Azoarcus sp. KH32C: one gene and its partner. The protein of the gene in region 2 interacts with the protein of the main gene of each other region in a pairwise test. Links are inferred from orthologs where the notes say so. Each region holds a gene or a part of one and is shown on either strand. Other genes may lie near its edges.

Region 1 (9,863 bases), 190 kb from region 2 along the record:
AACTGTCGAACCGTGCGCGAGACGGCCGCCTGATCCGCGAGGCCGTTTCGGTGTCGCCGGTGCGAGACGAACTCGGCGAAATCCGGCACTTCGTCGCGCTCAAGGAGGACATCACGCCCCTGCGCGAGGAGGAGCGGCGGCGTCACGAGCTCTTCGAGCGCGTCGCGCGCCTCGAACGGATGGAACTCGTCGCGACCCTCGCCGGCGGGATCGCGCACGACTTCAATAATGTACTCGTCGCGATCCTCGGCTATTCGGAGCTGGCCGACCGCATGTTGAAAGCGGACGGGAGACTGCCCCGGGTGGCGGGCTACATCGACGAGATCCGCATCGCCGGCGCACGTGCGCGCGACCTGATCCAGCAGTTGCTGAACTTCAGCCGCAGCGGCGTCGTCCAGCCCAGGCTGACCCGGCTGGAGGATATCGGGCGCGAGGCCGTCGGATTGCTGCGCGCGACCTTGCCCGACACCGTCGCGCTGATTCCCGACATCGACCCCGCGCTGCCGGACATGTCCTTCGATCCGGCGCATCTGCACCAGATCGTCATGAACCTGCTGATGAACGCGCGGGATGCCGTCAACGGCAAGGGAACCATCCGCCTGTCTGCGCGGCGCGTGTCAGTGGGGGGCGCCGAATGCTGCGATTCGTGCCGGCGCGAGTTCTCCGGCGATTACGTCGCGATCACGGTGGCCGACGACGGCGTCGGAATTTCGGCCGAACACCGACTGCATCTGTTCGAGCCCTTCTTTACGACCAAGGAGATCGGCCGTGGGACGGGTATGGGCCTCGCGGTCGTCCATAGCATGGCGCACCTCTATGATGGCCACGTCAAGGTCGTTTCCACCCCCGGGCAAGGCTGTGCGATCACCGTCCTGATGCCCGTCGTGCGGCACCAGGACTGAGCGCTTGCGGAATGGTGATGGCGCGTCAGTGCAGCACGCGCGGCATCGCGAGCACGAAGGTCGGAATGTCGGCGTCGAAGCGGTGGCCGTCCTCGCCGACCATCTGGTAGCTACCCCGCATCGTGCCGACCGGGGTTTCGAGTACCGAACCGCTGGAGTAGGAGAAGTTCTCGCCGGGCGCGAGCACCGGCTGTTCGCCGATGACGCCCTGGCCGCGGACTTCCTGCACCTTGCCGTTGCTGTCCGTGATGACCCAGTGACGCGTCAGCAGTTGGGCGGTCGCGGTGCCGGTGTTGGTGATCTTGATGTGATAAGCGAAGACATAGCGTCCGTCGTCCGGTGCCGATTGGGCGGGGACGAATTCGGCGTTGGCTTCGACCTGGATACGGTATTTTTCGGCGTTGGTCATTGCCTCGTCTCTTTTTGCGTTCGGCGCCGGCATGCAGATTCGTCGCGCGCTCGGGCGGGTAGTGCAGGGGTGTCGGAGCATGCGTTCGCTCGATGGGTCGCTGCGAGGGTAAAATAACACTTTTGCCCGGAAATTCCGCTATGTCCGTTTCACCTCTGACCGCCCTTTCTCCGCTCGACGGCCGTTACCACGAAAAGGTTGCCGGTCTGCGCGATCATTTTTCCGAGCACGGCCTGATCCGCAACCGCGTCAAGGTCGAGGTGGAATGGCTCAAGGCGCTCGCCGCGGATGCCGGTCTCGCTGAAATCGCCCCGTTCTCGCCGGCCACCGTGGCCGAGCTCGACGCCGTCGTCGCGGGCTTCGCGCCCGAGGACAGCGCTGCCGTGAAGGCCATCGAAGCCACGACGAACCACGACGTCAAGGCGATGGAGTACTGGCTGAAGAAGCGCCTCGGCCACAACGCCGAAGTCACCAAGGTGTCGGAGTTCATCCACTTCGCCTGCACCTCGGAAGACATCAACAACACTTCGCACGCGCTGATGCTGCGCGAAGGCCGCGACGCAGTGCTGTTGCCCGCGCTCGACAAGGTGATCGCGCGCTTCCGCGAGCTCGCGCATCAGCACGCCGAGCTGCCGATGCTGTCGCGTACCCACGGCCAGCCGGCGAGCCCGACGACGCTGGGCAAGGAAATGGCGAACATCGCCGCCCGCCTGCTGCGCGTGCGCGCCGTGATCGCCGGCGTGTCGCTGACGGCGAAGTTCAACGGCGCGGTCGGCAACTACAACGCCCACCTGTCGGCCTGGCCCGAGTTCGACTGGGAAGGCTTCAACCGCCGCTTCATCGAGTCGCTGGGGCTGGAATTCAACCCCTACACGATCCAGATCGAGCCGCACGACGCGATGGCCGAACTCTTCGACGCCGTTGCCCGCGCCAACACCATCCTGATCGACGCCTGCCGCGACATCTGGATGTACATCTCCTTCGGCTACTTCAAGCAGAAGCTGAAGGAAGGCGAAGTCGGCTCGTCGACGATGCCGCACAAGGTCAATCCGATCGACTTCGAGAACGCCGAAGGCAACTTCGGCATCGCCAACGGCGTGCTGCGCCATTTCTCCGACAAGCTGCCGGTGTCGCGCATGCAGCGCGACCTCACCGACTCGACGGTGCTGCGGAACATGGGCGTCGGCTTTGGGCATGCCGTGCTGGGTCTCGAATCCTGCCTGCGCGGCCTCAACAAGCTCGAAGCCGACCCGGCTCGCCTCGCAGCGGATCTCGATAACGCCTGGGAAGTACTGGCCGAGCCGGTGCAGACTGTGATGCGCCGCTTCGGCATCGAGAACCCATACGAGCAGCTGAAGGCGATGACGCGCGGCAAGGGCATCACGCGCGAGGCGCTGCAGGACTTCATCCGCACGCTGGCGATCCCCGAAGCGGACCGTCAGCGCCTGTTGGACATGACGCCGGCGAGCTACGTCGGCAAGGCCGTGGAGCTTGCGAAGCGCATCTGATCACGGCGCTTGGGGTCCGAATCGCGACGCCACCTGCGGGTGGCGTTTTCATTGAAGTGGAGGAATCGAAATGGCGTTTGCCGACAATCTGAAGCAGTTGCCGAAAATCTCGCACCTGGCTTCCCTGAATCTGCTGGACGAGGAAGGGGGCGTGGTCGCGACGATCGAGAACAAGGCCGGCCAGGCCGGGTCGCTCGCGGTCTATAACCATCTCGCGCAGCTCTACGGCGCGATCAACGCCGAAGCTGCGAAGAAGGGCCTGGAGCTGTATGCCGAGCACACCGAGGATGCGCGAGCGAATCCGGGCAAGCATCCGAATATCGATCGCCTGATCGGCTTGATCGAGCGCGGCGAGGTGTTGCGTGTGAAGCAGGTGTTCGCGGTCTAAGCTGCGGTAGGGGCGGCGGTCAGGCGCCGCCGAGGCCGAAGAAGTCGCGGATGCCCAGCATGCCGATCTGGAAGCCGATCGCGACCAGGATCAGGCCCATGAAGCGCGTGAAGATGCGCTCGACGCGCGGCGTCGCGAGGCGCTGGCGGACGAGTGCGAGGCGCAGGACGAGCCATAGCACGACGGCGGTGGCGACCGAGGCGAAGAGCGCGATCACCGGGAGGTAGAGGCGCGACGGGTAGGCGACCGACAGCGTGATCGCCGTGGTGATGGCGCCGGGGCCGGCCACCAGCGGCATCGCGAAGGGGACGACGATGCGGTCGCGGGCGTCCTCCGGCGAGGCTTCGTCGCGCTGCATCTCGCTCGGGCTGCCGCGCAGCATCTCGAGGCCGACGAGGATGATGACGAGGCCGCCCGCGGTGCGGAAGGCATCGAGCGAGATGCCGAAAAGTTCGAGGATGTAGCGTCCGCCGATCGCGGCGCCGGCAAGGATCGCCAGGACGGCCATCGCCGCCTGGCCAGCCGCGCGGCGCTTGACCGCGACCGGCATGCCGGCGACGATGCCGAGGAAGAGCGGCGCGGCGATGATCGGGTTCGTGATCGCCAGCAGACTGACGAAGGCTTGCAGGAACTCGTTCATCGCGCGCGAGGCAGGCTAGGAAAGAAGGCCGTCAGACGACCGCCTCTTCCTTTTCCTTCTTGGGCTTCATGAACTGCTCGCGCGACACGCCGAGCCACATCACGAGCGGGCTTGCGACGAGCACCGAGGAGTAGATGCCGAAGCAGATGCCGATCGTCAGCGCCATCGCGAAGTAGTGCAGGGTCTCGCCGCCGAAGAGCAGCATCGCCAGCACCATCATCTGCGTGCAGCCGTGCGTGATGATCGTGCGCGAGATCGTCGAGGTGATCGCGTGGTCGAGGATGTGCGGCGTCGTCAGATTGCGCTTCTTCTTGAAGGTCTCGCGCACGCGGTCGAAGACGACGACCGATTCGTTCACCGAGTAGCCCAGCACGGCGAGCACCGCGGCGAGCACCGGCAGCGAGAATTCCCACTGGAAGAAGGCGAAGAAGCCCAGGATGATCACGACGTCGTGCAGGTTGGCGATGATCGCCGATACCGCGAAGCGCCATTCGAAGCGTAGCGCGAGATACACGACGATGCCGAAGATCACGAGCAGCAATGCCATCGCGCCGTCGGAGGCGAGCTCCTTGCCGACCTGCGGGCCGACGAATTCGACGCGGCGCAGCTCCGGTGCGGGGCCGCCGACCGATTGCAGCGTCGCCATCGTGCGGCCCGAAATGCCGTTCGTGTCGAGATCGTCGCGGTTGGGCAGGCGGATCAGCACGTCACGCGCGCTGCCGAAGTTCTGCACCTGGGCGTCCGGGTAGCCGGCGGTCGCGAGCGCGTTGCGGATCGGCTCCAGCTGAGGCGCCTCGGTGTAGGTGACTTCGATCAGCGTGCCGCCGGTGAATTCGACCGACAGGTGCAGGCCGCGGGTTGTCAGGAAGAACACCGCCAGCACGAACGTGATCAACGAAATGATGTTGAACGTCAGCGCATGGCGCATGAACGGGATGTCTTTCTTGATGCGGAAAAATTCCATTTTTCAGCCTTGTCCTTGCATGCGTCGCGATCAGTTGCCCGGCTTCCACACCTGACCGATGGCCAGGGAGTCGAGCTTGCGGCGGCGTCCGTAGATCAGGTTCACCAGCATCCGCGACACGAGAATCGCGCTGAACATCGAGGTCAGGATGCCCAGGCAGTGCACGACGGCAAAGCCGCGCACCGGACCGGAACCGAAGACCAGCAGGGCGATGCCGGCGATCAGCGTCGTGATGTTCGAGTCGAGAATCGTGTCGAAGGCGCGCTCGTAGCCGGCGTGGATCGCGGCCTGCGGCGAGACGCCGTTGCGCAGCTCTTCGCGGATGCGCTCGTTGATGAGCACGTTGGCGTCGATCGCCATGCCGAGCGTCAGCGCCATCGCCGCGATGCCGGGCAGCGTCAGCGTCGCCTGCAGCAGCGACAGCAGCGCGACGAGCAGCAGCAGGTTCGCCGCGAGCGCGATCACCGAGATGAAGCCGAACAGCGCGTAGTAGATGCACATGAAGGTCGCGATCGCGACGAAGCCCCACAGCGTGGAGTGGAAGCCTTTCGCGATGTTGTCCGCGCCGAGGCTCGGGCCAACCGTGCGTTCCTCGATGATCTCCATTGGCGCAGCCAGGCTGCCGGCACGCAGCAGCAGCGCGACGTCGGTGGCTTCGGTGGTGGTCATGCGGCCGGAGATCTGCACGCGGCCGCCGCCGATTTCGCTGCGGATCACGGGGGCCGTGACGACTTCGCCCTTGCCCTTCTCGATCAGCAGGATCGCCATGCGCTTGCCGATATTCTCGCGCGTGACATCGCGGAAGATGCGGCTGCCGGCGGCGTCGAGCGTCAGGTGGACGGCCGCTTCGTGCGACTGGCCATCGAAGCCGGGCTGTGCGTCGGTCAGGCGGTCGCCGGTGAGCACGACCTGGTTCTTGACGAGCACTGGGGCGCCACCGCGTTCCTTGTAGAGCTCCGTGCCGAAGGGCACGTTGCCGGCGAGCGCGGCGTCGAGCGCGCCCGGGGTCTCGTCGACGAGGCGCACTTCGAGGGTGGCGGTGCGGCCGAGGATGTCCTTGGCCTTGGCGACGTCCTGCACGCCCGGCAATTGCACGACGATGCGGTCGAGGCCTTGCTGCTGGATCACCGGCTCGGCGACGCCGAGTTCGTTGATCCGGTTGTGCAGCGTCGAGATGTTCTGCTTGATCGCGAAGTCGCGGATGTTCTTCTGCGCGGCCTGCGAGAGCGTCGCGACGAGCTTGAGATCGTCGGCGGCGTCGTCGCGGTCGGCGAGCTGCAGGTCGGCGGTGCTGCCCTGGATGGCGCTGCGGGCGGCGTCGCGCTGGCCGGCATCCCGGAAGCGCAGTTGAACGCTGTTGCCTTCGCGTGTGATGCCGGCGTGGCGCACGTTCTTGTCGCGCAGTAGGGTGCGCAGGTCGCCGGCGGTCGCGTCCAGACGCTTGGTGACCGCGCCCGGCATGTCGACTTCGAGCAGGAAGTGCACGCCGCCGCGCAGGTCGAGGCCGAGGTACATCGGCAGCGCGTGGATCGCGGTCAGCCAGTTGGGCGACGCGGAGAGCAGGTTCAGCGCGACGACGTAGGTCGGATCGCGCGGATCGGGGTTCAGTCGCTTTTCGATGGCGTCTTTGGCGCGCAGCTGAGTGTCGGTGTCGGCGACGCGCACGCGGATGCTGTTGGCGTCGACGAAGAGGCCGGTCGACGGGATCTGTGCGTCACGCAGGGCCTGTTCGATGCTGCCGCTGAGCGAGGCGGCGTCGAGCTTGAGCGTCGCTTTGCCGCTGGAGACCTGAACTGCGGGCACTTCGCCGAAGAAGTTGGGAAGGGTGTAGATCAGGCCGAAGAACAGGACCAGACCAATGAGGATGTTCTTCCAGAGCGGATAGCGATTCATGACGTGACTGGAACCGGAAAGGGAGGCGGTGTGGCGGCGGGGCCGCGCAGCGCCGGCGGGGCCGGCACCGCGCAGGGGGCCTCAAAGGGTCTTCAGCGTGCCCTTCGGCAGCACCGTGACGACGGCCTGATTCTGGACGACGATCGTGACGTTGTCGGCGATCTCGAGGTTCAGGTAGGCGTCGCCGACCTTGGTGACGCGGCCGGCAATGCCGCCCTGGGTGACGACTTCGTCGCCCTTGGCGAGCGCCGAGACCATGGTCTTGTGCTCCTTGGCGCGCTTCATCTGCGGGCGGATCATCAGGAACCACAGTACGATGAACATCAGCACCAGCGGTGCCAAGCCCATCAGGCCGCCGGTCGGGTCGCCGCCGGCAGCAGCCTGGGCATATGCATTGGAAATGAACACAGAGATCTCCGGGTGATTTCGATAAACGGATGATTATAGCAGCAGCGCCGTTGCAGCTTTCCGTGCGGCGCCGATGTCATGCGGTGCCGGTGGCGCGTTCGCTGCGGAAGCGGGTGAGGTAGTCGGTGAAGCTGCCGTCCGCGATCGCCCCGCGCAGTTCAGCGGTGAGCGTCTGGTAATAGCGCAGGTTGTGGATCGTGTTAAGCATGCTGCCGAGGATCTCGCCCGCGCGGTGCAGGTGATGCAGGTAGGCGCGGCTGAAGTTCGTGCAGGTGTAGCAGTCGCACGAAGGGTCGAGCGGACGCGTGTCCTGCTTGTGGGTGGCGTTCTTGATCTTGATGTCACCGAAACGCGTGAAGAGCCAGCCGTTCCTCGCGTTGCGCGTCGGCATCACGCAGTCGAACATGTCGATGCCCGCGGCGACGCCCGCGACGATGTCCTCCGGGGTGCCGACGCCCATCAGGTAGCGCGGCTTGTTTACGGGCAGGCGCGGCGCGGTGTGGGCGAGGATGCGTTCCATGTCTTCCTTCGGCTCGCCGACCGAGAGCCCTCCGATCGCGTAGCCGTGGAAGCCGATGTCTTCGAGCGCGGCGAGCGATTCGTCGCGCAGGTCCTCGTACATGCCGCCCTGCACGATGCCGAAAAGCGCGTTGGCGTTCCCGAGGCGGTCGAACTCGTCGCGCGAGCGCTTCGCCCAGCGCTGCGACAGGCGCATCGACTTCGCCGCCTCGTCGCGCGTGGCGGGGTAGGGCGTACATTCGTCGAAGATCATCACGACGTCGGAGTTCAGCGTGTGCTGGATCTGCATCGAGATCTCGGGCGTCAGGAAGAGCTTCGCGCCGTCGATCGGTGAGGCGAACTTGACCCCTTCCTCGCTGATCTTCCGGAGCGCGCCGAGGCTGAACACCTGGAAGCCGCCGGAGTCGGTGAGGATGGGCTTGTCCCAGCCCATGAAGCCATGCAGTCCGCCGTGCGCGGCGACGACTTCCAGGCCCGGGCGCAGCCACAGGTGGAAGGTGTTGCCGAGGCAGATCTGCGCGCCGATGTCCTCGAGCGCGGTCGGCGTCATCGCCTTGACGGTGCCGTAGGTGCCGACCGGCATGAAGACGGGGGTTTCGACGACGCCGTGGGCGAGGGTGAGACGGCCGCGGCGGGCGGCGCCGTCCTGGGTGATCAGGTCAAATTGCATCGTGGCGGCGGGTGATGAACATCGCATCACCATAGCTGAAGAATCGGTAGTCCTCGCGCACTGCGTGGGCATAGGCGCGACGAATGGGCTCCATTCCGGCGAAGGCCGACACGAGCATCAGCAGGGTCGATTTCGGCAGATGGAAGTTGGTGATCAGCGCGTCGGCGACCTGGAAGCGGTAGCCGGGCAGGATGAAGATCTCGGTCTCGCCGCTGCCGGCATCGAGCGTGCCGTCCTGGGCCGCGCCTTCGAGCGCGCGCAGGCTGGTCGTGCCGACGGCGATCACGCGGCCGCCGGCGGCACGGGTCGCGGCGATCGCGTCGACCGTCTCCTGCGGGATCACGTAGCGTTCGCGGTGCATGCGGTGTTCGCCGAGATCGTTGACGCGCACCGGCTGGAAGGTGCCGGCGCCGACGTGCAGCGTGAGCCAGGCGCCTTGCACGCCCATCTTCTGCAGTTCGACGAGCATCTTCTGGTCGAAATGCAGGCCGGCGGTCGGGGCTGCGACCGAGCCCGGTTCGCGCGCATAGACGGTTTGGTAGCGGGTTTCGTCTTGGTCGTCGGCGCTGCGTTCAATGTAGGGCGGGAGCGGGAGCTTGCCGTGGCGCTCCAGCAGCGCGTACAGATCTTCCCCCGCCGGAAAGCGCAGGTGGAAGAATTCGCCGACGCGCCCGAGTACGGTCACGTCGAAGGCGTCCGCGAGGCGCAGGCGACTGCCCGCACGCGGGGACTTGCTGGCGCGCACCTGGGCGAGCGCTTCGTTCGACCCGACGGCCCGTTCGATCAGGACCTCGACCTGGCCCCCGGTTTCCTTGACGCCATACAGGCGGGCGTGGATCACGCGCGTGTCATTGAAGACGAGCAGGTCGCCCGGGCGGACGTATTGGGGGAGGTCTGAGAAGTGGCGATCGAGCAGTTCGCCGTCGTCGAGCACCAGCAGGCGGCTCGCGCTGCGATCGGCCAGCGGCGCTTGTGCGATCTGCTCGGGAGGCAGCAAATAATCGAAATCGTCTAATGTAAGAGGCATGTGCTTGCCGCTCGTGGGCGGTTTCGTGGATAATGCGGCGCTTCCCGGCCGGGATGGCGAAATCGGTAGACGCAGCGGATTCAAAATCCGCCGCCGCAAGGTGTGAGGGTTCGAGTCCCTCTCCCGGCACCAGGGCTCCACAACAGGCGGAGCGCCGCGATAAAGCCGCGGATTCTAGCAGAGTTGCCTCCCCTCCTGCCGCCTGTCGCCTCCCGTTTCCGCTTTCTCGTCTAGCTCTGCGCTGTCGCTTCGTGCTGCGTGGCGTGTCGTCCCTTCGTTCCTTCTCATCATCCGCCGGACCGATTCGATTTCAAGTTCGGATAAAACTGAGTAAAACTCAGCGCGATGTGTGTTTTTTAGGAGTCAGCGCTTCCCTACTATGGTGGTGATGCCGGTTGGCCGGCATATTCCAATGTTCGGGAGGTGCTCATGCGTATCGATCTGCAATGCAATGGTGTCGAGGCTCCGGCCACGCTGCGTGACTACGTCGTGCGGCGGATGGGATTCGCAATCGGGCGGTTCCGGGATCACATCC
Region 2 (5,417 bases):
GCACCACTCTCAGCACCTGACCGACCTGGATCTGATTTCGATCCGTAATCGAGTTCCACGCTGTGAGATCCTTCACAGTCACGCCATATTGACGTGCAATCCCCAACAGCGTGTCGCCGGGACGGACCACGTGCGTCCCTTCCTGCCGGATGGCCGGACCTGCCGCGCCTCCGGAGGATGGCAAGGCTTCCGTCGCCGGGGGCGTCGTGCTCTCGCGCACCGGAGCAGGCCGCGGGGCGGCGCAGCCCGTGAGGATGGCAGCGGTCACTGCAAAAGCGAGTCCAGCGCGCGAGGCGCGATTCTTCAATGAATCAATCATTCCGTACCAGCCAACAAGGGAACGAATCGCACGGCATCGAGACGAGTTTCCCTGAATACATTTCCTTGCCGTTCAATCAGCACAAGACGCTGCTCCCCTGCCCCTAACGGGATGATCAGGCGCCCGCCAGGCGCCAGTTGCTCCTTCAGCGACCCGGGGATGCTCGCAGCAGCAGCCGCGACAATAATGGTGTCATAAGGCGCAGCTTCCGGCAAACCCAGACTACCGTCCACACATTTCAATCTCACATTAGGCAGGCGCAAGGGACGGAGGTTCTCACGCGCTATGTCCAGTAACGGCCGAATGCGCTCGACGGAATACACCTCGGTCGCCACAAACGACAGCACGGCCGCCTGATAACCACAACCCGCCCCAACCTCGAGCGTCTTACCGAGCTCACGTCCCGCCCGCAGTAATTCGATCATCCGGGCGACGACGAGCGGCTGCGAAATGGTCTGCTGGTAACCGATCGGCAGCGCCGTGTCGTCGTAGGCGCTGTACGCCAAGCCCTCCTCGACGAAGGCATGCCGCGGCACCTGCATCATCGCGGCCAGGACCTTTTCATCACGGACCCCCTGCGCCCGCAGCCGTTCGACCATGCGAGCCCTCGCGCGGACCGCGGCCTGAGCCGGATCGGCGCGCCGCACCATCATCGGGTCAGCCACTCTGAAACACCCGGAATAAGACTGTTGTGTGTGAGGTCGATCTGCAGCGGCGTGATCGACACGAAGCCTTCGGCGACCGCGTGAAAGTCGGTGCCCTCGCCCGCGTCGGCCGCCTGGCCTGCCGCCCCGACCCAGTACACGGTCTCGTTGCGCGGCGTCACGCTGCGAATCACCGGTTCAGCCTTGTGGCGCTTGCCGAGCCTCGTGACACGCTGCCCGCGCAGTTCCTCGTAGGGCCGATCGGGGACATTCACGTTGAGCAGAACAGGCTGGCGAAACGGTTGGCGCGTGAAGCGTGTCGCCAGATCCCGCGCGACGCGTGCCGCGGCGGAGAAATCGCTGGCGTTCTTGCTGACAAGCGAAATCGCGATCGAGGGCACGCCGAGCAGAAAGCCTTCCGTCGCCGCCGCCACCGTTCCGGAATAGATCGTGTCGTCGCCCATGTTGGCGCCGTGATTGATACCCGACACCACCATGTCCGGCAGATAGTCGAGCATTCCGGTCACCGCCAGATGCACGCAGTCGGTCGGCGTACCGTTCACGAAGTGAAAGCCGTTTGCAGCCCGGCGCAAGGACAGCGGCCGATCGAGGGTCAGGGAATTGCTCGCGCCGCTCCGGTCGCGTTCGGGCGCGACCACGGTCACATCGCCGACCTCGGCCAGGGCCTCCGCGAGTGCGGCGATGCCCGGAGCGAAATAACCATCGTCGTTGCTGACCAGAATGCGCATTGATTCTTCCGTTCAGAGTGATACAAACCGCACCGCCACCCCGACGATGTGGGGAAGCGGGTCATCTTAGCATACTGAGCCGCCACACCTTGCGCCTCAGAGGACGAGACGCAAGGCGGAAAAAACAAAACCGGCCAGCGGCCGGTTTCATTGTTTTTTTGGTCGGGGCGGCGGGATTCGAACTCGCGACCCCTTGCACCCCATGCAAGTGCGCTACCAGGCTGCGCTACGCCCCGACACAAGCGCACATTATAGCACCGATTCTTTTTTTTACCAGCCGTTCATCACATCTTCAGTTGTTCGAGGGTCGCGACGATTTCCGCGCGCACCGATGCGAGCAAACTCCGCAATTGCTCCGCCTCGTTCGCCTGCTCCTGCTCCTGGATCGCCGTTTCGCCAAGCTTGTTGCGCGCGCCCGAGATGGTGAAGCCTTCGTCATACAGCAGCTCGCGAATCCGACGCACGAGCAGCACCTCATGGTGCTGGTAATAGCGCCGGTTACCCCGGCGCTTCACCGGCTTGAGCTGGGTGAATTCCTGCTCCCAGTAGCGCAGCACATGCGGCTTCACCGCGCACAGCTCGCTGACCTCGCCAATCGTGAAATAGCGCTTCGCCGGAATCGGCGGCAGCGGACCGGAAACGGCCTCGTTATGGCTGCTTGCTTGCATCGCTCAACTGCTCCACTGCCGCCTTCAGCTTCTGGCTGGCGTGAAAGGTTACGACTCGCCTGGCAGTGATCGGAATCTCTTCGCCGGTCTTCGGATTGCGTCCCGGCCGCTGCGGCTTGTCCCGCAGCTGAAAATTGCCGAAGCCCGACAACTTGACGGACTCGCCCTGCTCGAGAGCGAGCCGGATCTCCTCGAAGAAGCCCTCCACCATATCCTTGGCTTCACGCTTGTTCAGGCCGACCCGCTCGAAGAGCAGATCGGCCAGTTCGGCCTTGGTCAACGTAGCACTTATATTCATTCCCTTATCCACGCAATCGAGCGCCGAGGGTAGTGTCGGCGTGGCTGACGATGGCTGCCACGGCTGCATCCACTTCCGCATCCTCGAGCGTGCGTTGAGTATCTTGCATCAACACACTGAAGGCAAGGCTCTTTTTCCCATCTTCGATGCCTTTGCCATGATAAACGTCGAAGAGCTCGATCGCCTTGACGATGGCCGGAGCGGCCTCGCGCAAGACCTCGACCACGCGTGCAACCGGGCAAACCTGATCGACGACGAGCGCCAGATCACGCGTGACCGCCGGCTGGCGCGAAATCTCCTGGTAGGACGGCAGGCGCGCCGCCAGAGCTGCATCGAGCTCGAGTTCGAACGCCACGGGCGCCGAGCCGAGTTCGTAGCGCTGCACCCACACCGGATGCAGTTCACCGATCACTCCGATCTTGCGTCCATCGAGCATCACGCTCGCAGCGCGCCCCGGATGCAGGGCCGGATGGACGACCGGTTCGAACGACAACACCTGCGGCACGAACAAAGCCTCGAGGTCGCCCTTCACATCGAAGAAGTCGACCGGCCGCGTCTTCGCCCCCCACTGTCCGGGCAGCGCCGCACCGGCAGCCAGCGCGGCGACGCGAAGCGGCTGATGGAAACCACCGATCGGGGCGCCCTCAGCCTTGCGCTCAAAGCAGCGCCCAACCTCGAAGACGCGCACGCGCTCCACCTGCCGCTTGCGGTTGGATACGACGTTGGCGGCGAGGCCGGGAATCAGGCTCGAGCGCATCACGCTCATCTGGCTGGCGATCGGATTGGCAAGCCGGATCGGTTCGGCGTTGGCACAGAAATCGCGCTCCCACGCCTCCTCGACGAAAGCGTAATTGACCACCTCCTGGTAGTCGCGAGCAGCGATCAGACGACGCACATCCCACGCCGTGCGGGCGGACTCCGTGCGATCGAGCATCGCCAGAGAGCCCTTCGGCGGGAGCGCCGGAATCGCGTCATAGCCATGCAGACGGGCGATTTCCTCGATCAGATCTTCCTCGATCTCGATGTCGAACCGGAAGGACGGCGGCACAACCTGAAGTTCATTGCCTGCGCGCTGCACATCGAGATGCACGCCCTCGAGCAGCTCGACGATGGCGTCGTCGTCGAGATCGATACCCAGCAGGCGGCGCGCGCGCGCGGGCCGCAGGCGAACCGCCTTGCGGGCAGGCAGGTGACCGGGTGCCACGGCCTCGACGACGGGTCCGGCCTCTCCGCCACAGATGTCAAGGATCAACCGGGTGGCACGCTCGATCGCGACACCGGCGAGATCGAAATCGACACCGCGTTCGAAACGGTGCGAGGCGTCGGACACGAAGCCGTAGCTTCGTGCGCGGCCGGCGATCGCGACCGGCGCGAAGAAGGCGCTCTCGAGGAACACGTCGGTCGTCTCCAACGTGACGCCGCTTTCCTCGCCGCCCATGATGCCGGCAAGCGCGAGCGCACGCGCCTCGTCGGCGATCAGCAGCGTATCGGCATCCGGCGTGACGATCTGCTCGTTGAGCAGCAACACCTGCTCGCCAGCCCGCGGGAAGCGCACGTGAATCGACCCGGAAAGGCGCGCGTTGTCGAATACATGCAGCGGCTGGCCGAGTTCGAGCATGACATAGTTGGTCACATCGACGAGCGCACTGATCGAGCGCACGCCGCTGCGCACCAAGCGCTGCTTCATCCAGTCCGGAGTCGCCGCCTTGGCGTCGACACCCCGCAGCACGCGGCCGCAATAGCGCGGGCACGCGTCGGGGGCGTCGAGAATGATGTCGCGGCGCTCGTCAAGCGAGGGGGCAATGGGCTCGATCTGCGGCATGACGAGCGGCTGTCCGGTCAAGGCCGCCACTTCGCGGGCGACACCGGCGAGGCTCAGGCAGTCGGAGCGATTCGGCGTGAGCTTGATCGTGAACAGTGTGTCGTCGAGCGCGAGGTAGTCGCGCACGTCGCAGCCGACCGGCGCATCCGCCGGCAGTTCCAGCAGGCCGCCGTGATCCTCGGACAGCCCGAGCTCGCGAGCCGAGCAGAGCATGCCGAAGGATTCGACGCCGCGCAGCTTGGCCGCCTTGATCTCGAAGCCGGGAAGTTTCGCGCCGACGACGGCGCACGGAATCTTCATGCCGACCGCGGCGTTGGGCGCACCGCAGACGATCTGCAGCAAATCGCCCTGGCCTGCGTCGACCTTGCACAGCTTGAGCTTGTCGGCGTTCGGGTGCTTCTCGGCCTCGACGATTTGCGCGACGACGACGCCCGAGAACGCCGGGGCCACGGAGGCAGACTCTTCCACTTCGAGGCCGGACATCGTCAGCAGATGACCCAGCGCGTCGCTGTCGAGCGGAGGATTGACGAAGCTCCGCAACCAGTGTTCCGAAAATTGCATGATTCGATTACCTGAATTGGCTCAAGAAGCGCAGATCGCCTTCGAAGAACAGGCGCAGATCGTTGACGCCGTAGCGCAGCATGGTCAGCCGGTCCGGCCCCATGCCGAAGGCAAAGCCGGTATAGCGCTCGGGGTCGATCCCGCCGAAACGCAGCACGTTCGGATGAACCATCCCGCAGCCGGCGATCTCCAGCCAGCGCCCCTTCAGCGCGCCACTCATGAAAGCGACGTCGATCTCGGCGCTCGGCTCGGTAAACGGGAAGAAGGAGGGGCGGAAACGCACCTGCAGGTCTTCGGTCTCGAAGAATTTGCGCAGGAAGTCCGCGATCACCCCTTTGAGGTCGGCGAAGCTGACC

What was found.
Region 1: the proteins of pheT (region 2) and secD interact in binary tests that used the Escherichia coli proteins (3 or more experiments, as listed by UniProt). The link is inferred for Azoarcus sp. KH32C from one-to-one orthologs.

What each region holds. Positions count from the first base shown.
Region 1 is NC_020516.1:4,100,735-4,110,597, reverse strand. What follows is about bases 4,274-7,188. They hold secD (protein translocase subunit SecD), read right to left. Parts: upstream 6,705-7,188; coding sequence 4,842-6,704; downstream 4,274-4,841. Other genes in these bases: yajC (preprotein translocase subunit YajC), read right to left, coding at 6,786-7,118; secF (protein translocase subunit SecF), read right to left, coding at 4,274-4,811. In the rest of the region: AZKH_RS18350 (PAS domain-containing sensor histidine kinase), read left to right, coding at 1-902; Co2+/Mg2+ efflux protein ApaG, read right to left, coding at 928-1,311; purB (adenylosuccinate lyase), read left to right, coding at 1,452-2,819; AZKH_RS18335 (DUF2322 family protein), read left to right, coding at 2,890-3,207; AZKH_RS18330 (MarC family protein), read right to left, coding at 3,227-3,847; more of secF, read right to left, coding at 3,879-4,273; tRNA guanosine(34) transglycosylase Tgt, read right to left, coding at 7,189-8,301; tRNA preQ1(34) S-adenosylmethionine ribosyltransferase-isomerase QueA, read right to left, coding at 8,291-9,328; AZKH_RS18295 (HPF/RaiA family ribosome-associated protein), read left to right, coding at 9,758-9,863. UniProt on the Escherichia coli protein: Part of the Sec protein translocase complex. Interacts with the SecYEG preprotein conducting channel. SecDF uses the proton motive force (PMF) to complete protein translocation after the ATP-dependent function of SecA.
Region 2 is NC_020516.1:3,912,957-3,918,373, forward strand. The notes cover bases 2,373-5,417. They hold pheT (phenylalanine--tRNA ligase subunit beta), read right to left. Parts: upstream 5,062-5,417; coding sequence 2,683-5,061; downstream 2,373-2,682. Other genes in these bases: AZKH_RS17490 (MerR family transcriptional regulator), read right to left, coding at 2,373-2,380; AZKH_RS17495 (integration host factor subunit alpha), read right to left, coding at 2,373-2,672; pheS (phenylalanine--tRNA ligase subunit alpha), read right to left, coding at 5,069-5,417. Outside these bases: AZKH_RS17470 (peptidoglycan DD-metalloendopeptidase family protein), read right to left, coding at 1-268; AZKH_RS17475 (protein-L-isoaspartate(D-aspartate) O-methyltransferase), read right to left, coding at 316-972; 5'/3'-nucleotidase SurE, read right to left, coding at 969-1,712; more of AZKH_RS17490, read right to left, coding at 1,997-2,372; more of AZKH_RS17495, read right to left, coding at 2,361-2,372.